One region of the Polaromonas sp. P2_G11 genome, then DNA from elsewhere that is predicted to be linked to it. Evidence: predicted binding sites of a transcription regulator. Region 1 holds the regulator's gene; the other holds the start of a gene.
What was found. The regulator LexA, encoded in region 1, represses DNA repair genes until DNA is damaged. The targets are predictions, from matches to a motif close to ACTGTATNNNNATACAGT.

Region 1 (9,539 bases):
CATCAATCGATGCAGGTGCGCAGCCGCCGCAATCCGCTGCCAACAATCTCATCGAGTTTGACCTCGACTTTCCGGATTCTTCGGGGCCGACGCAGAAAACTTGAGCGAAGTTTGAGCCTGGCTCGCCGGGAATCCCGGGTTTACGCGCACTTGATCAGGCTGCGCGTGTCACATCAGCGCCGTACTTGCAAGGCCCCCGGGTTGACGATATTGGTGGGCGTGCCCTTGATGAAGTTGACGACGTTGTCAAACGCCGCGCCAAAGTACAGCTCATAGCTGTCCTGTTCAACATAGCCAATATGCGGCGTGCAAATGCAGTTTTCCAGGCGGAGCAGCGCATGGCCTTGCAGGATGGGCTCCGACTCAAAAACATCGATGGCCGCCAGGCCGGGCCGCCCGCGATTGAGGGAGGCGATCAATGCTTCCGGTTCGATCAGCTCCGCCCTTGACGTATTCACCAGCAGGGACGTGGTTTTCATGCGCGACAGGTCTTCCAGCGTGACGATACCGCGTGTCTCTGCGTTGAGCCGCAGGTGAAGGCTCAGTACATCGCTTTGCTCAAAGAATTCGGCTTTGCTGGCCGCGACTTCAAAGCCATCGGCCTGTGCCCGCTCCAGTGATGCGTCGCGGCCCCATATCACGACACGCATACCAAAGGCCCTGCCGTAGCCAGCCACAATTTGCCCGATCTTCCCGTAGCTCCATACCCCCAATGTCTTGCCCTTGAGGACGGAGCCAATGCCGAAGTTGGGTGGCATCGAAGCTGACTTGAGCCCTGCCTGCTGCCAGGCGCCATGCTTCAAGTGGGCTACATAGTGCGGAATGCGGCGCATGGCGGTCATTACCAGTGCCCAGGTCAGCTCCGCGGGTGCCGTAGGAGACCCAATGCCCTCGGCAACCGCGATGCCGCGTTCTGTGCAAGCCGCGACATCTATATGGCTTCCGACACGGCCTGTCTGGGCAATCAGCTTGAGTTTGGGCAGCTTTTCAATAACTTGCCGGTTGAGCTGGGTTCTCTCCCGGATCAGGACGATGACATCGGCATCCTTGAGGCGGACGGACAGCTGGCCGATGCCTTTAACGGTGTTGGTATAGACCTTGGCAGGGTAGGCCTCCAGCTTGGCTGCGCAGTTCAATTTCCGCACCGCGTCCTGATAGTCGTCGAGGATCACAATATTCATGCCGATATTGTGCCTGCAAGATTTTTCTTCCTTGCCGCCGGGGTCACTTCCGACTGGGGATTTTGTATCTCAAGGAAACGCACCAGACGGCGCCGCAAAGCACATAGGCCCGGGCTGAACTTCTGGTGGGATGCTTGCCGTACCAGTTATCTCAAAGAGGTTTCTCGCTGGCTCATGCGCTCAAGTTCCGCGCAGACGTCGGCCATGCGGCCGGATATCACCATGCGGCCAGCGCACGCTGGGCCGACATTGGAGTCAAACTCACGGACAACTCGCAGCCGGCTGGGTCGGGACGCCTTGACAGAGCGTTGGACGGCAAGAGCACCAGTGGCGCGGGCAGACGGGCCGCGCATTGCCGCGAAATCGCCGGAAGCAAAGGGTAGCGCAAGCTGGTGAGATCTGGGCTGTGCGCCGGCTGGCGCGGAAAAACGGCTTGCCCCAGTCATACCCTGCGCCGGCAAAAACAATGACACCAATGCCTGCACGGGTGCCAGCAGGACTGACGACATTGGTGAATGTGAAAAACTGATGATTCCCATGATGAACTCCTGTATGAGAGAGGTTTACACAGGCAGGATTGCAAACTGGCAAATTGCCAGGAAGGCCCCGACACCAGGGTGTTGGCCATCACAACGGCCAAACGCCCGCCACCTGGTGCGTGGCCAGGTGAGCTGCCTACATCAGCATCGTGTTGCGAATGAGGCCGACGGCCAGGCCTTCCAGTTCGAAAGGCTCGCCGGGCTCGACCACAATGGTTTTAAAGTCCGGGTTTTCGGGCAGAAGTTCGATCAGGTGCTTGTTGCGACGAAAGCGCTTGACGGTCACTTCATCACCCAGCCGGGCCACGACAATTTGACCATTCTTGGCTTCCTTGGATTGCTTGACGGCCAGCAGGTCGCCATCCATGATGCCTGCGTCCCGCATGCTCATGCCGCGGACCTTGAGCAGGTAGTCGGGCTGGCGCTGAAACAGGCTGCTTTCAAAATAATAGGTTTGCTCGACATGTTCCTGCGCGAGAATCGGGCTGCCAGCAGCAACCCGCCCCACCAGAGGTAGGGCGAGTTGGGCCAGGCTTTGCAACGGCAGGGAAAACTGTTTGATTCTGGATTCGTTCAGGCTGCGAAGGGCGTCATTGCGCAAACGTATGCCGCGTGAGGTCCCGCTGACCAGCTCGATGACGCCTTTGCGGGCCAGCGCCTGCAAGTGCTCCTCGGCGGCATTGGCAGAGCGAAAGCCAAGCTCAGCGGCGATTTCAGCACGGGTGGGCGGGGCGCCCGTGCGCGCGATGGCGCTCTGGATCAATTCCAGAATTTGCTGCTGGCGCGCAGTGAGCTTGGGAGCCTCAGAGGGAAAATGCGAAAAGTTATCGAGTGTGCTCATCACTGTTGCTCCTTGAATCACTGCTTCAGCCCGCTTGCGTATTGCCTGCTGGCTTTGGGTACGCAACGTTGCCGTAGCTGTTTTAATATCCAGTAACTGTATTTTCATCCAGTTTTTAAAAGATTGCAAGTTTACGTTTTATGCATCCTCAAAATATTGTGATTCTGGGCACCGGCGGCACGATTGCCGGGCAGGCTGCGAGTGCGTCGGACAACATCGGCTATACCGCTGCCCAGGTGGGCGTTGAGCAACTTGTGGCGGCGGTCCCGCCTTTGGCCAGGTTCGGCCCCTTGATGACCGAGCAGGTCGCGCAGGTCGACAGCAAGGACATGAGCTTCGATGTATGGGTGCGGCTGGCCAGTCGGGTCAATCACTTTCTGGCCCAGCCGGACGTGCAGGGCATTGTCATCACGCACGGCACGGACACGCTGGAAGAAACGGCGTATTTCCTTCATGCGGTGTGCCGCCCCGATAAACCTGTGGTGCTGGCCTGTGCCATGCGGCCGGCGACTGCGCTGGTGCCTGACGGCCCCCAGAACATGCTGGATGCCATGGCGGTGGCGCGTCATGCTGGGGCAATGGGTGTTGTCGCGGTGTGTGCCGGAACCATCCACAGCGCGCTGGACGTGCAGAAAGTGCATACCTACAGGGTTGACGCTTTTGACTCCGGTGATGCGGGGCCGATTGGCTATGTGGAGGAAGGATTCCTCAGGTTAGTGAGAAATTGGCCGGAAACCCATGTGGAACGGGCGCAAGCAGCTATAAAAATAATAGCGAATTCCATGATTCCGCTCCAGTGGCCGCGCGTTGAGATTGTCATGAACCATGCCGGCGCCAGTGGTGCGATCGTGGACGCGTTGCTGGCACAGGGTGTCCAGGGGCTGGTGGTTGCTGCCACGGGTAATGGCACCTTGCACCACGCGCTGGAGGCGGCCTTGCTTCGCGCGCGGTCTGCGGGGGTTCGGGTCGTCCGTGCGACAAGATGCTTCAATGGCCGGGTCTTGCCCACACCGGGGGATCTGTTTTCTGATTCGCAGGGGCTGAGTCCCGTGAAGGCGAGGATAGCGATGATGCTCGAGTTGCTGGCGGAGAGTTGAAGCCGCGCTTGCAATTGCAGTCCACCAGGTCCGGAAGCCGGAATAAAAAAAGCCGTCGGGCTGACGGCTTTTTTGGGGCAAGTGGACTCGCGTTAGGCCGGTTCAACCCGCCAGCGCCTTAAATGCCCGGGCGGTGATCTCGTCAACACCGCCCATGCCGCTGATGGCACGGTATTTCGGGGCCAGTTCAGGCTCTGACTTTGCCCAGCTGGAGTAGTACTCAACCAGCGGACGGGTCTGGGCGCTGTAAACCTCCAGGCGCTTGCGGACAGTTTCTTCCTTGTCGTCATCGCGCTGGATCAGCGGCTCGCCGGTCACATCGTCTTTGCCTTCAACCTTGGGCGGATTGAACTTGACGTGGTAGGTGCGGCCTGAGGCGGGGTGCGAACGGCGTCCGCTCATGCGCTCGATGATGGCGTCGAAGGGGACGTCGATTTCAAGAACGTAGTCCAGCTTGACGCCGGCAGACTTCATGGCGTCCGCCTGCGGAATGGTGCGCGGAAAGCCGTCAAACAGAAAGCCCTTGGCGCAGTCGGGCTGGGCAATGCGCTCTTTGACTAAATTGATGATCAGGTCGTCGCTGACCAGTGCACCCGAGTCCATGATTTTTTTGGCTTCAATGCCCAGCTGCGTGCCGGCTTTGACGGCCGCACGAAGCATGTCGCCGGTGGAAATCTGGGGAATGCCGTACTTCTGGCAGATGAAGGTCGCTTGCGTCCCCTTGCCCGCGCCAGGCGCGCCCAACAAAATCAGTCTCATGGATGTCCTCGGATTTTATGAATTCTTGAAGTCAGCCCGAACCGCCGGCCGGTTTCCGCAGGGGCTGCTTGACAGGTATGGAGGGCTGCCGGCACGCCCTGCAGGCCTCACACTTGTGTTTTTCCCAAGGATAGCATGCACCCCTGACAGCAACTTACGAGCCCGCGTCATGCCGGGGAGGGCAGGTCAGGAAAACAGCTTGCGGGCGAGGTCCAGGTCTTCCGGCGTGTCAACGCCCGGCCCAGGCGCGTCGCCAGTGATGTGCACGGCGATGCGATGGCCGTGCCACAGCGCCCGGAGTTGCTCAAGGCACTCCAGTTGCTCGAGTGGCGACTGGGGAAGGCGCGGGAACTCCCGCAGAAATCCCACCCGATAGCCGTAAATGCCTACGTGCCGGAGTGGCCGGGGCAGGCTGCTGCCGGCCTCCCACCACGCCTTGCCGGTAAAGTCGCGCGCGGCCGGAATGGGTGAGCGGCTGAAGTAAAGGGCCGTATGGCGCGCATCAAGCACCACCTTGACCACATTGGGGTTGTTCAGGTCGGCCAGCTGCTGGATGGCATGCGCCGCCGTGCTCATGGCGCAGTCTGGGCGCTCGATGAGCAGGCGTGCGACCGCGTCGATCAAGGCCGGGTCAATCAGCGGCTCGTCACCTTGCACATTCACCACAATGTCGTCGTCCGCGAGTCCCAGCACGCTGCAGGCTTCCGCGAGCCGGTCGCTGCCGCTGGGGTGGTCTTCTCGTGTCAGCACGGCGGCGATGCCGAAAGACGCGCATTTTTCGATGATTTCGTTACTGTCGGTTGCGACGACGGTGCGCAGGGCAGTGCTCCGCATCGCGCGCTGCGCAACACGCACGACCATGGGTGCACCGCCGATGTCGGCCAGCGGCTTGTTGGGCAGGCGTGTAGAGGCCAGCCTGGCCGGAATGAGGACGGTGAAGCTCATGCTTTCGGGGTCTTGCTTGTTTTTTTCAAGGCGCCGTTCACAGACCGAGTTCTTCATCAGTCAAGGTCCGCGCTTCGCTTTCCAGCAGCACGGGAAGCCCGTCGCGCACCGGGTAGGCGAGGCGGGCGCTGCGGGAAACAAGTTCCTGTTTTTCCCGGTCGTAGTCGAGCGGGCCTTTGGTCACAGGGCAGACCAGCAGTTCAAGCAGTTTGGTGTCCATGGCCTGATGGTAAGGGAGAAATCAGCGGGGCCAGCCGGGCATCGAGTGCGGCAAAGAACGCTGGTTCGGGCGTAAACACCAAAGGTACGGCCAGAACCTCCTTTTGTGATGTGCCCTGCAGGGCAAAAAGCTTGACGGCGTCTTTTTCAGTGCACAGCACCACACGCCCTTTGAGTTCCTCCGCTTCCAGGTCTTGATCGGTGAAGTCATGGTGGTCGGGCAGGGCCGTTGTGGCCTGCAGCGTCAGGCCGGTTTCCCTCAGCATTCCGAAAAATGCTTCAGGATTGGCTATGCCCGCAAGTGCCGCCAGAGGCCGGCCCCGCAGGCTCGCCAGCGAGACCGGTTCGTCCCGGGCGGAATAAGCTTCGTTGCTCAGTTTCCGGTTGGAAACAAACCCTTCAAATGCCGGTTTTTGCCCGGTGTGCAGCACAAAATTCAAGCCAACCCGTTCGCGTGCGGGCCAGGGCTCACGCAACGGACCTGCCGGTAGCAGCCAGCCGTTCCCCACACCTCGGTCATCGAACACGGCAATCTCGATATCGCGCTGCAGGGCGTAGTGCTGCAGACCGTCGTCACACACGACTACAGCCGTGCCCGGATATGCCGCAAGCAATGCGCGCACGGCGTCTGCACGCTTGCCGGCAACAAAAACAGGCGCACCCGTTGCGCGCTTGATAAGGGCCGGCTCGTCGCCTGTGAGGTGAGGGGATGCGCCGGGGACCACCTCCAGGCAGGCGGTGCCGTGCCGTCCATAACCCCGCGACACCACCCCCACCCGTATCTGTTGCGCCTGCAGATGTTTCACCAGGGCAATCACCAGCGGTGTTTTTCCGGCGCCGCCGGCAATGACGTTTCCGACCACGATCACCGGAACGCCGAAATGTTCGGACCGGAGAATGTGACGGCGATACAGCACCCACCGCAGCCGCACGACCAGGCCATAGGCCTGGGCCAGCGGCCAGAGCAGGCATGCCGGCCAACCCCGTTTGCGCCAGGCATTCTGCAAAATCTGTTTCACGTGATGACTGCCATTTCGCCGCGAAGGCTGCATGGAATGGGCAACCGGCCCTGGCCTATCTGGCCCCGGCCGTTGCGGCGCTTTGCGTTGCAAATGTGATTTGTGTCAGCCCCTGGCGGCGTGCGGCCTCCATGACCGTAATAACGGCCTGATGCGTGGCGTTGGCATCGGCGCTGATGATGATGACGCTTTCCTTGCCGGCTTTCGCTGCTTCGGCAAGCGCGGCTCCCAGCACTTCGATGCCACGGCCTTCCACCAGAGTCTTGTTGACCATGTAGCGGCCGTCGCTGCTCACGGCGACGATGACTTCCTTGGGATAATCGCGCTGCTGTTCGGCGTTGGCGATCGGCAGCTTGACCTGAAGTTCGGTGAACTTGCTGTAGGTGGTGGACAGCATCAGGAAGATCAGCACCACGAGCAGTACATCGATGAAGGGGATCAGATTGATCTCCGGCTCGTCATGAGGATGGGGGCGGAAGTTCATTTTCTGAGGGTATTGAGGTGGCGTACAAAACGCTCGGCCGCCAGCTCCATCGTCAGCAGATATCCGTCCACTCGCGCCCGGAAATAGCGCCAGAAAATCAGCGAGGGAATGGCCACCATCAGGCCGAAAGCCGTGTTGTAGAGCGCAATCGAAATGCCTTGCGCCAACTGGGCAGGGTTGCCGCCAGCGGCATTGCTCACACCTCCACCACCTGCCTGGGAGCCGAAAATCTCGATCATGCCGATGACTGTGCCCAATAGGCCGAGCAGGGGGGCGGCAGAGGCGATGGTCGCCAGGGCTGCCAAGTATCGTTCCAGCTTGTGGGCCGCCTTGCGTCCTGCGCCTTCCAGCGTGGAACGCAGGTCATCCTCGCTGATCCTTGGATTGGTGTTCAGGGCGCGAAAACCGCTGGCAAGCACTTCGCCGAGCAGCGAGTTTTGTTCAAGCTGCGCCACGACATCGGGTGAGGGGACGGAGGCGCGGGAGACGGTGATGGCTTCGTCAAGCAACTTGGCGGGGGCGACTTTTCGGGTTTTAAGGCTGGTAAAACGCTCGATAACCAGAGCAAGGGCCAAGACAGAGCAGGCAACCAGGGGCCAAATCGGCCAACCTGCGGCTTGTATGATCGAAAACAATGCACATCTCCAGGCAGTAAGTTGTGGTGGATTATGGCTTACAGAAACTGCCATCTCGTTGCGGCTGAGCCTGATCTGTTAAATGTTCGCAACGTGATCGCGTGTCGGACGTAGCCCACAGAAGCTGTGGATAACTTTGTTAGCAAGTGGTGGCGCAGCGGCCTGCAAGCCGCGCCAAATCGTGCATGTGACAGAACGATGAAATTTTGAGCAGAATTAAGTTATTCAAAATCAATGAGTTACACGAATTTATCTCGATATCCGCGCGAAACCAGGGGGTCGAGCCTTGAGGGACGGCTCTCTGTGGAGTATTACACCCGGATTACCAAGGGATTTAGGGGTGTTTGATGCATCGGCTCCTTCCGAGAAGCCGCAAGCGGGAGCGCGCGACGCGGGCATCCGGGTATGGCCCGTCGGGTCTTTGCTAAGGGCTATTTCGGACAGCCTTGAAGCCCGATTTAACCCGGTCGCGGTGCAGGGTGAGATCAGCGGGTTTTCGCGTGCAGCCAGCGGCCACTGCTATTTTTCGCTCAAAGATGAACAGGGGCAGGTTCGCTGCGCCATGTTTCGCCGCGCTGCCACGATGCTGGAGTTTTCCCCGCGCGACGGCCAATTGGTGGAGCTGCGGGGACGGCTGGGTGTTTATGAGCCGCGCGGTGAACTACAACTGGTGGTCGAGTCCATGCGCCAGGCAGGCCAGGGCAATCTTTTTGAACAGTTCCTGCTGCTCAAGGCCAGACTTGAAGCTGAGGGCCTTTTCGACCCAGGCCGTAAAAGGCCTTTGCCTTTGCTGCCCCGCGCCATTGGTGTGGTGACTTCGCTGGGTGCCGCCGCCTTGCACGATGTCACGAGTGCTTTGCAGCGCCGTGTGCCGCATATTCCCGTGGTTATTTATCCTGCCAGCGTGCAGGGCAGCCAGGCAGCCGGCGAATTGCGCGCCGCTTTGCTCAAAGCCTATCAGCGGCGATCCCAGGACCGCGTGGATGTCTTGCTGGTGGTACGCGGTGGCGGCGCCATGGAAGACCTGTGGGCTTTTAATGATGAGCAGCTCGCCCGAACCCTGGTGGAATCGCCCATGCCAGTGATTAGCGGGGTAGGGCATGAAACCGATTTCACGATCGTCGATTTTTGCGCTGACGTGCGTGCGCCCACGCCGACCGCCGCGGCAGAACTCTGCGCGCAGCCCCAAGCGGTGTGGTTGGGTGCGCTCGACATGGCCGTGTCGCGGCTGCAAAACGGCGTAGACCGCCAGCTGGAGTCGCACAACCAGCGCCTGGACTGGGCGGCTTCCCGGATTAGCCGGCCGTCGCATCTGGTTACCAGGCAGCATGCCCGCCTGGCCGGGCTCGGCCAGAGCCTGAGCCATGCAGCGCGTTTGGCACTGCAGCACGAACAGCGCAAGCTACAGGTCTTGGGCAGCAATTTTCCGCACGAAGTGCAAGGCAGCCTGCAGCGCGGCCGGCAGCGCATCGAGCGCGCGCAGTTAAGGCTTGAGTTGCTGGACCCCAAACTGGTTCTGAAGCGCGGCTACGCCTGGCTTGCCGACCTTCAGGGGCAACCCATTACAAGCCGCGAAAAGACCCATGTGGGGCAACCTGTACGCGCTACCCTTGCCGACGGCGAGGTCGATTTGACAGTTTCTGCGCGCAGACTGATTTAGTTTTTACAATGACATCGTTAAAAGCAGTTTATTCATCACCACGAGGAAAAAATCATGGAACACAAACTCCCCCCGCTACCGTACCCGATCGACGCCCTGGCGCCGCATTACAGCCAGGAAGCCTTTGAATACCACCATGGCAAGCACCACAATGCTTACG
Region 2 (9,539 bases), on a different contig from region 1:
TACGTGCAGTCGTTTGAACCCGGCAGCCTGAAGTACATGAAGAGCAAGGGCCTCAATACGAAACTGATCCAGCTCGTCGACGGCGACGGCATTGACCCGAAAACCGGCCGTGTCACCTTTGCCGTGCCGAGCGACCGCCCTTACGACTGGACCAAGGCCGGCGACAAACGCCTCTTTGATGCCATGACCACGCCCGCAGGCCTGGCCGAGATCAAGACCTACGCAGACGGCATCGGCCCCTGGAAGCGCTACATCATCAGCACCAAAGGCACCTTCGGCGCCGACGGCAAGCAGGTCGACATCAACCGCGACGGCAAGCTCAACGACGCCGACTCGACCTCGCAGCCAGCCACCAGCTTCGTCGCCGATGCGCACAAAGCAGGCCTGTTCGTTCATCCCTTCACCTTCCGTAACGAGTCGCGCCGCCTGGCCAGCGACTACCAGGGCGATGCCAAGGCCGAATACCTGGCGTTTTACCGCGCAGGCGTTGACGGCGTGTTCACCGACTTCACCGACACTGCCATCGCCGCCCGGACACAGTATCTGAAAGAAGCCGGCCGCTGAGCAAGCCGTTGCGGGTCTCACCCGTTTAACCTCAATGCTATGAAATTAATAGCTGCTTGCGCCTATATTTAATGGGCCAGGCAGCTTTTTTACTTTTAACCCAAGCTGTAAAGGCTGTGCCCCGCAACGCGACAGCATATTCCAGCCATAGGGCCGGTTACACAGCGCCGGAGGCAAGGCCCAGGTTTTCTCAAAATGAAACATCGGGGCCCGTGAAGATAGGGCTTCAGTCGAGATTTGCCGATGGTGACTGGCTTATAGTGACCTACGCACGGAACCTCATCCCCACTCACTTCAAGCGCAAGCCCTACACACCATGAAAACCAAAGCTGCCGTCGCCTGGAAGTCAGGCCAGCCCCTGACGATTGAAACCGTGGACCTGCAAGGCCCGAAGTTCGGCGAGGTGCTCGTCGAGATCAAGGCCACCGGCATTTGCCACACCGACTACTACACGCTCTCGGGCGCCGACCCGGAAGGCATCTTCCCGGCCATCCTCGGCCATGAAGGCGCGGGCATCGTGGTTGACGTCGGCCCCGGCGTGACAACGCTCAAAAAAGGCGACCATGTCATCCCGCTCTACACGCCCGAGTGCCGGCAATGCAAGTTTTGTCTCTCTCGCAAAACCAACCTGTGCCAGCTGATTCGCGGCACGCAGGGCAAGGGTCTGATGCCCGATGCGACCAGCCGCTTCAGCCTGGACGGCAAACCCATCTTTCACTACATGGGCACCAGCACCTTCAGCAACTACACCGTCGCCCCTGAAATTTCGCTGGCCAAGATCCGCGAAGACGCGCCCTTTGACAAGGTCTGCTACATCGGCTGCGGCGTGACCACCGGCATAGGCGCAGTGCTCTTTACCGCCAAGGTGGAAGCCGGCGCCAACGTGGTGGTGTTCGGCCTGGGCGGCATTGGCCTCAATGTGATCCAGGGCGCGAAGATGGTGGGTGCCGACAAGATCATCGGCGTCGACATCAACCCCGCGCGGCAGGAGATGGCCCGCAAGTTCGGCATGACGCATTTCATCAACCCGAAAGAGACCGAGAACGTGGTGGACGCCATCGTGCAACTGACCGATGGCGGCGCCGACTACAGCTTTGAATGCATAGGCAACACCAAGGTGATGCGCCAGGCGCTGGAATGCACGCACAAGGGCTGGGGCCGCAGCATCATCATCGGCGTGGCCGAAGCCGGCGCCGAGATCAGCACCCGGCCCTTCCAGCTCGTCACCGGCCGCAAGTGGGAAGGCTCAGCCTTCGGCGGCGCGCGCGGCCGCACGGATGTGCCCAAGATTGTTGACTGGTACATGGAAGGCAAGATCAATATCGACGACCTGATCACGCACACCATGCCGCTGGAAGACATCAACAAGGGTTTCGATTTAATGAAAAGCGGCGAATCCATTCGTGGTGTTGTCGTCTATTAGCCCCCACGGTCGCTCACTTCGTGTAGCTCCCTGCCCCGCGAGGGGGCCGCTGCGCCTGCGGTCTGGCAAAGCCAGTCCCGCGGCCCCTCCTTGAACAGAAAGACATCCATGACGACACAACTGGAATTGCTCAGCGAACACGGCTGCTTCGGCGGTGTGCAGCGCTTTTACCAGCATGACTCGCGCGAGATTGGCCTGCCGATGAAGTTCTCGGTGTTCCTGCCGCCGCAAGCCATGGCTGGGGAGATGGTGCCGGCGCTGATCTACCTGGCGGGCCTGACCTGTAACGAAGAAACTTTCATGATCAAAGCCGGTGCGCAGCGCGTAGCCACCGAGCTGGGCCTGGCGCTGATAGCGCCTGACACCAGCCCGCGCGGCGCAAAGACTCCGGGTGAGACCGACAGCTGGGATTTCGGCCGCGGCGCGGGCTTTTACCTTGACGCGACACAGGCGCCGTGGTCACAGCACTACCGCATGGAAAGCTACATCACGGGGGAGCTGCTGCCTTTGCTGACGAACACGTTACCGCTGGACACAGGCCGCATCGGCATCTTCGGTCATTCGATGGGCGGTCACGGCGCGTTAACGCTCGCGCTCAGGCATCCGGATCTTTTCACATCGGTCTCGGCGTTTGCACCTATCTGCGCGCCCAGCCAGTGCCCATGGGGCCGCAAGGCGTTTACCGGCTATCTCGGCAGCGATGAATCAAACTGGGTTGAACATGACGCCACCGCCTTGATGAACCTGATGCCCGCAGCGCCCTACCCGGGCGGCATACGCATAGACCAGGGGCTGGACGACAAATTCCTCGCCGAGCAGTTGTACCCCGAGCTCTTTGAAGCCGCCTGCGCCAAGGCGGGCCAGCCGCTGGCGTTGCACCGCCACGCGGGCTATGACCACGGCTACTACTTCATCGCAACCTTCATGGCCGAACACCTGCGGCACCATGCGCAGCAGCTGGGTCTGGCTGTGGCCGCTTGATTGAAGACCGTGAGCAGGCCTTAAGCCTGCATTAAGGCCGCCCCAATACAATCCAGCGCTATGCCGCTGCGCCCTTCCCCTTCCGCATCCTCCACATCGCGGCCCGCCCCCCTGACCACTGTGCGGCAAGACGCCGGCATGCGGCCGTTGTGGCTGGTGGTCATTGCAAGCCTCTGGATTGCCACGGTATGCAATGTGGCCTTGTGGCGCGAGCTGGCCCGCCTGCCCGGCCTTACCGGGGGCCAGGCGGTGGTCATAAGCATCGCCTTGGCGCTGGTGATTGCGCTGGCGACCACCGCGCTGCTCAGCGTGCTGGCCTGGCGCTGGACACTCAAGCCCGCCATCACGGTCTTTCTGCTGTCGGCCGCTTTCGGCGCCTATTTCATGGTGACTTATGGCGTGGTCATCGACAAGACCATGATGATCAACACGCTGCAGACTGATGTGCGCGAAACACGCGACCTGCTGAACTGGCGACTGCTGGCCACGGTGATGGTGCTGGCGGTCCTGCCGATGATCTTTTTGTGGCGGCAGAAGGTCAGACGTGCAGGCGCAGTGCGACAGATGCTCACCAACGCAGCCACGCTGACCGGAGCGTGCGTGCTGCTGGTGTTAGTGGTGTTTTTGTTTTTCCAGAGCATTGCCTCCGTCATGCGCAACTACACGCATGTGCGCTACCTGATCAACCCACTCAACTCCTTCTACGCGCTGGGTTCCATCGCGGCAAAACCGTTCCAGCGTGATGAATCCATCGTGTTGCCCCTGGGTGAAGACGCCAAACTCGGGGCAAGCTATGCAGCGCAAACCAAACCGCCGCTGTTGCTGCTGGTCCTGGGCGAGACGGCGCGCAGCGCCAACTTTTCGCTGAACGGCTACGGCCGGCCCACCAACCCGCTGCTGGCCAAAGAAAACGTCGTGAGCCTGCGCAACGCGTGGTCGTGCGGCACCAGCACTGCGGCTTCTGTGCCCTGCATGTTCTCCAACTTCGGTCGCGAAGGCTATGACTCGCGGCCCGCCAACTACGAAGGCATGCTGGACGTGCTGCAACGCGCGGGCCTGGCCGTGCTGTGGATCGACAACCAGTCGGGCTGCAAAGGCGTGTGTGACCGCGTGCCCAACGTGAACACCATACAGCTCAAAGTACCAGGCCTGTGCGACAGCGGCGAATGTTTTGATGAAGTGATGTTGCACGGCATTGATGAACGCATTGCCGCACTGCCCGCCGAGCGCCGCGCCAAAGGCGTGGTGGTGGTAATGCACCAGATGGGCGGCCACGGCCCGGCATATTACAAGCGTTCGCCGCAAGCCGTCAAAAAATTCCTGCCCGAGTGCACCGACAATGCGCTGCAAAGCTGCAGCCGCGAAGGCCTGCTCAATGCCTATGACAACAGCATCGTCTACACCGACAAATTGCTGGCGTCTTCCATCCAGTGGCTCAAGGCGCAAGAGGCGCGCAGCGCGCCCGCCCTGCTCTACCTGGCCGACCACGGCGAGTCCTTGGGCGAGAACAACCTCTACCTGCACGGCATGCCCTGGGGCATTGCGCCCGAGGTGCAAAAGCGCGTGCCCTGGATCACCTGGCTCTCACCCGAATTTGAGCAGCGCAACAAGCTGACCACCGCGTGCCTCAGGCAACAGCTGGATGCACCGGTGAGCCACGACAACTACTTTCACTCGGTGCTCGGCCTGATGAATGTGCAGACCAGCATCTACAAGCCCGCGCTCGACATCTACGCCCACTGCGCCAAGCCCTGAGTTCACGCGCAGCGTCCGCGAAGCATCCGGATTCGCCGTAGGGCTTTTGCTGCCGCGCATGCACCAAAGTGGTGGCAGATTTAATATTCGATATTCATCTCAATAACAATTCTCTTATGCAAAGGTTGAATATGAATATTCGCAAAGCCGCCGCCTCCACCATCGTCTCCACACTCCTTTTGACGCTCGCACTGAGCGCCAGCGCAGCCGACCTGCTCGACACCGTCAAGCAGCGCGGCACCCTCAAAGTGGCGCTCGAAGGCACCTACCCGCCCTTCAACTACAAGGAAGGCGGCCAGCTCGCCGGCTTTGAAGTGGAACTGGCCAATGCCCTGGCGCAAAAGCTGGGCGTGAAAGCCGAGTTTTCCACCAGCGAATGGAGTGCCATCCTGGCAGGCCTTCAGGCCGGCAAGTACGACGTGGTGATCAACCAGGTGGGCATCACCGACAAGCGCAAGGAGACCTTTGATTTCTCCGAGCCCTACACCATCTCCGCCCCGCAGCTGATCATCCGCAAGGACGAAAAGCGCGAGTTCAAGACGCTGGCCGACCTCAAGGGCAAAAAGCTCGGCCTGGGCCAGGGCACCAACTACGCCGACATCGCCAAAAAAGTGGGCGGCATCGACGTGAAGACCTACCCCGGCGCGCAAGAGTATTTGCAGGATCTGGCACTGGGCCGCATCGACGCCGCGCTCAACGACAGCCTGCTCATCCCCTACATCGTCAAGCAGACCAAGCTGCCTCTCAAGCCCGGTGCGCCCGTGGGTGACCTTGAAAAATCCGGCATTCCTTTTGTGAAGAACAACCCGAAGTTCAAGGCCGCCATCGACAAGGCGCTGGCAGACCTGCAAGCCGACGGCAGCTTCGCGAAGATCTCCACCAAGTGGTTTGACCGCGACGTGAGCAAGCCGCCCGTTGCCAAATAAACGGCACAAGCGAAGTAATATCCGATCAGCCGCGCGCCGCCTTTTCTGGGCCGGCGCCTGAAACAACCCCGGCTCTGCGCCGGGGTTTTTATTTGTGGAGACCTATATGGACCTGACAGGCTTGACCCAGTTGCTGCGCGACGCTTTGCCGCTGATGCTCAAGGGCGCGGCGTGGACGCTGCTGCTGGCGGTGGCGTCTGTTTTCTTCGGCGCCATCATCGGCACCGTGGTAGCCGTCACGCGGCTGGCCAAGGTGCCGGTACTTTCGCAGCTGGCAACGCTGTATGTCAGCTGCATGCGCGGCACGCCGCTGCTGGTGCAGCTCTTCGTCATTTATTTCGGCCTGCCCAGCATCGGCATCCAGTTCGACCCGATCAGCGCGGGCATTCTGGGCCTGAGCCTGAACGTGGGCGCCTACCTGTCGGAAACCATCCGCGGCGCGATCAACGGTGTGGAACACGGCCAATGGAATGCAGCCCGCAGCCTGGGCCTGACGCAAGCGCAAACGCTGCGCTATGTGATCGGCCCGCAGGCCCTGCGCCTGGCAGTGCCCAGCCTGTCGAACAGCCTGATCAGCCTGATCAAGGACACCTCGCTCGTCTCGGTGATTGCCGTGGGCGAGCTGATGCTGGCGACCAAGGAAGTGATTGCCACTACCTTCCAGCCCTTTCCGCTGTACCTGGCGGCTGCGGGTATTTACTGGGCGATGAGTGCCTCGTTTGAAACGCTGCAGAAGAAGCTCGAAGTGCGCCTCAACCGCAGCTATCTGCGCTAGCGAAGCGCCGGGCACCAGAATCAGGTGTCGCTGATCAAACCACTCTGAATCGCCTGCTCGGTATTCGCAAAAATCGCCATCGCGGTCAGCATGCGCCGAAAGCCGAGCTTGCGGTAAAACGGCTCTTTGCCGGCGACCGCGTACAGGATGATTTTTTTGTGGCCACTGGAAAGCTTCACCAGCGCCGCAACCATGTCCTTGCCCATACCTGATCCCTGCCGGTCCGGCGCTACCGCGATGTCGCAGATGTAGGAGCAGTCCCTGCCATCCGCTACCGCACGGCCCGCAGCGATCAGCTTGCCGGCGTCATACACAAAACACTTGAACATGCTGTTGGAGAAAACAATCTGCAGATCCGCAGGCTTCTTGTCGCCCAAGGGGGCAACGCGGTAAAGATTCGACAGCTCTTCCCAGTCCGCGTCGGCCATGCCTTCCGATGAAAACTTCCACTCGAGGGCCAAGATGAACTCCTTTTATTTTCAAACAGCATGAGGCGTGACGCACACCATTTTTGGACTATAGCCCTCGCATCGAACTGACGCATGACCCCTCAGAACAGCCTGCCCTGCCCCTCGGCGCCCGCCGCGTCCGGCGGCCGGAACTGGCTCATGTCCAGCTCAATGCGCTGCCGGTTAAAGCCGATCCGGTTGCAGGCTTTCTCAAAGCGCTGCTTGATGAGCTCGGCCCACAGGCCGTGACCTTTCATGCGCGTGGCGAAGTCGCTGTCGTAGTCCTTGCCGCCGCGCATTTCGTGGATGCGCGCCATGATGCGCGCGGCGCGCTGCGGGTAGTGCAGCTCCAGCCATTCCTTGAAAATGGGCGCCACTTCCCAGGGCAAGCGGATCACGGTGTAGAACGCGCTGCGTGCACCGGCCTCCCAGGCCGCCTCCAGCACATGCTCCATGTCCTCGTTCACAAACGGGATTTGCGGCGCCACGCTCACGCCGACCGGCACGCCGTGCTCTGCCAGCGTGCGGATGGTGCGCAGGCGCCGGTGCGGTGCGGCCGCGCGCGGCTCGAGCTTGCGCGCGAGTTCGCCGTCGAGCGTGGTGATGGTCACGTAGGCGGCGGCCAGCTTGTCAGCGGCCAGCGGCGCCAGCAAGTCGAGGTCGCGCTCCACGCCGCTGGATTTGGTGATCAAAGAGAACGGGTGCCGCACTTCCTGCATCACCTCAATGATGCTGCGCGTCAGTCGCAGCTCGCGCTCGGCGGGCTGGTAGCAGTCGGTGGCCGAGCCGATATTGAGCAGCTTGGGAACATAGCTGCGTTTGCGCAGGTCGGCGCGCAACACCTCGGCAATGTTGCGCTTGGCGATGATCTTCGTTTCAAAATCAAGCCCTGGCGAAAGATTGAGGTAGCTGTGTGTGGGCCGCGCATAACAGTACACACAGCCATGCTCGCAGCCCCGGTAGGGATTGATGCTGTAGTCAAAAAAGATATCGGGCGAATCGTTGCCGACAATCGCGCTGCGGGCGTCTTCCATCGTGACCGTGGTTTCGATCCGGGGCGCCTCGCTGGAGACACCTTCTTCCAGCGTACCCCAGCCGTCGTCCCATGCGTTGCGCACGTCTTTCTCAAACCGGTGCGGCATGCGTGTAGCAGTGCCCCGGCCCTTGATGGCATGGAGGGGAATGACGGCGTCGGACATAGGGCAACAAGATTCGGTGGAAGGTAGCGGTGCCCGGCAGGGCCGCAGAAAAATACTGTATATAAATACAGTATATTCAAACAAAAACCCTTTGGCAAATGTCTGCAGCAGTGCTCGCAATAATGGGTTTAAAGCAGGAGACATCCCATGGCACACGTACTGGCAAAACTCACCGGCGCGCCGCTGGCCGCCGTCAAACAGCAGCTGGAAAAAGATGCGGATGAACATGCGAAGCAAGGCATGTATCTGAAGTATCTCTGGCAAAACGCGGAAGACGCAGCAGAGGTGTTTTTTCTGTTTCAGGTGAAAGACCTGGCACATTGCCAGCAGCGCATGAAGCAGACGCATGCAAAAGTCCGCGAAGAAAACCCCGATGTACCGCTACCGACCCTGACGTTTCTGGAGGATGCCTGAGGCCTCATCCAATGCGTGATGGATACGCCCCTTTTCCATTTTCCCTTCCCTCTCCTCCCTTCCGTTTCACCATGATCCAGCGACCTGAAAACCTTTATGCCCGCTATCACGCCCACGTGTATTTCGGGCCCGGCACCGTTGAGCAGGCACGTGCCCTGTGCGAAAAAGCTGGCGCGCTTTTCGGGATTGCCGTGGGGCGTGTGCATGAACGCGAGGTGGGGCCGCACCCGCGCTGGAGTTGCCAGCTGGCATTTGACCGCGCGGCGTTCGGCAGCGTCATTCCCTGGCTCGAAGAACACCGCGACGGACTGGATGTGTTTGTGCACGGGCTCACCGGCGATGACCTTGCCGACCACACCACGCATGCCTCATGGCTGGGTGAGCCTGCCGTGTTGAAGCTGGAGATGTTCAGGCGGTGAGCCCGGCTCCAGTTGAATGCTATTAATTCAATAGCAAGTTGCGCTCGTCCAGAAAGGCGAGGAGCTGCTTTTTAACGCAAATAAAAGCGACTCAACCAGCGCGGCCGCAAAGGAATCGGTCGCGATTCCACCGACTGGTACAGCACCCAGCCCGCCAGCAGCGACAGCAGGAAGGCCGTCAACAGGCCCAACACGTTTGCCGCAAGCTGCGTGGGCCAGAAATGGCTCACGATGGCATTGACCAGCAGGCACACAGGGAAGTGGATGAGGAACACGGAATAGGACATCTGGCCCAGCTGCACCAGACGGCGCTGCTGCAACCATTGCACCGGCCAGGCCTGCGGCTGCAGCACCGCCAGCCAGGCCAGACCGAAGGCGGTAACGAGCGCCACCACCAGGCGCCCCCGGAAATCAAGCGCCAGGGCCAGCCCACCCATGACCGCCAGGGTCACGAGCCAGAAGCTGCGCCGCGCGCCGAGACGGTTTGCGGCCCAGAAGGCCAGCATCCCCAGGGCATAGGAGCCGCAAAAATAGAGGGCGGTGACATCAAAGGCCGGCAAGCGGTTGAAAAACAGGAGCGAGGCCAAGGCGACCATCAGAATGAGGCTGACGCCGAGCGGGGCCGAAACCGAAG

Region 2: AC1DWQ_RS19395 (PA0069 family radical SAM protein) is a predicted target of LexA. The motif match lies at 8,127-8,144, and genes of this name have one in related genera.

The regions. Positions count from the first base shown of each region.
Region 1 covers NZ_JBFUFE010000002.1:654,683-664,221, forward strand. Annotated here, with positions in the region: gene AC1DWQ_RS09665 (type IV pilus assembly protein FimV) at 1-104, shown strand, start outside; gene AC1DWQ_RS09670 (D-2-hydroxyacid dehydrogenase family protein) at 174-1,181, opposite strand; gene AC1DWQ_RS09675 (hypothetical protein) at 1,328-1,720, opposite strand; gene lexA (transcriptional repressor LexA) at 1,857-2,561, opposite strand; gene AC1DWQ_RS09685 (asparaginase) at 2,702-3,658, shown strand; gene adk (adenylate kinase) at 3,761-4,417, opposite strand; gene kdsB (3-deoxy-manno-octulosonate cytidylyltransferase) at 4,604-5,362, opposite strand; gene AC1DWQ_RS09700 (Trm112 family protein) at 5,400-5,582, opposite strand; gene lpxK (tetraacyldisaccharide 4'-kinase) at 5,563-6,633, opposite strand; gene AC1DWQ_RS09710 (ExbD/TolR family protein) at 6,656-7,084, opposite strand; gene AC1DWQ_RS09715 (MotA/TolQ/ExbB proton channel family protein) at 7,081-7,719, opposite strand; gene xseA (exodeoxyribonuclease VII large subunit) at 8,060-9,379, shown strand; gene AC1DWQ_RS09725 (Fe-Mn family superoxide dismutase) at 9,434-9,539, shown strand, end outside.
Region 2 covers NZ_JBFUFE010000005.1:413,329-422,867, forward strand. Annotated here, with positions in the region: gene AC1DWQ_RS19360 (glycerophosphodiester phosphodiesterase) at 1-564, shown strand, start outside; gene AC1DWQ_RS19365 (S-(hydroxymethyl)glutathione dehydrogenase/class III alcohol dehydrogenase) at 881-1,987, shown strand; gene fghA (S-formylglutathione hydrolase) at 2,096-2,968, shown strand; gene AC1DWQ_RS19375 (phosphoethanolamine transferase) at 3,029-4,723, shown strand; gene AC1DWQ_RS19380 (transporter substrate-binding domain-containing protein) at 4,855-5,649, shown strand; gene AC1DWQ_RS19385 (amino acid ABC transporter permease) at 5,756-6,424, shown strand; gene AC1DWQ_RS19390 (GNAT family N-acetyltransferase) at 6,445-6,885, opposite strand; gene AC1DWQ_RS19395 (PA0069 family radical SAM protein) at 6,975-8,072, opposite strand; gene AC1DWQ_RS19400 (hypothetical protein) at 8,220-8,486, shown strand; gene AC1DWQ_RS19405 (DOPA 4,5-dioxygenase family protein) at 8,558-8,905, shown strand; gene AC1DWQ_RS19410 (acyltransferase family protein) at 8,977-9,539, opposite strand, start outside.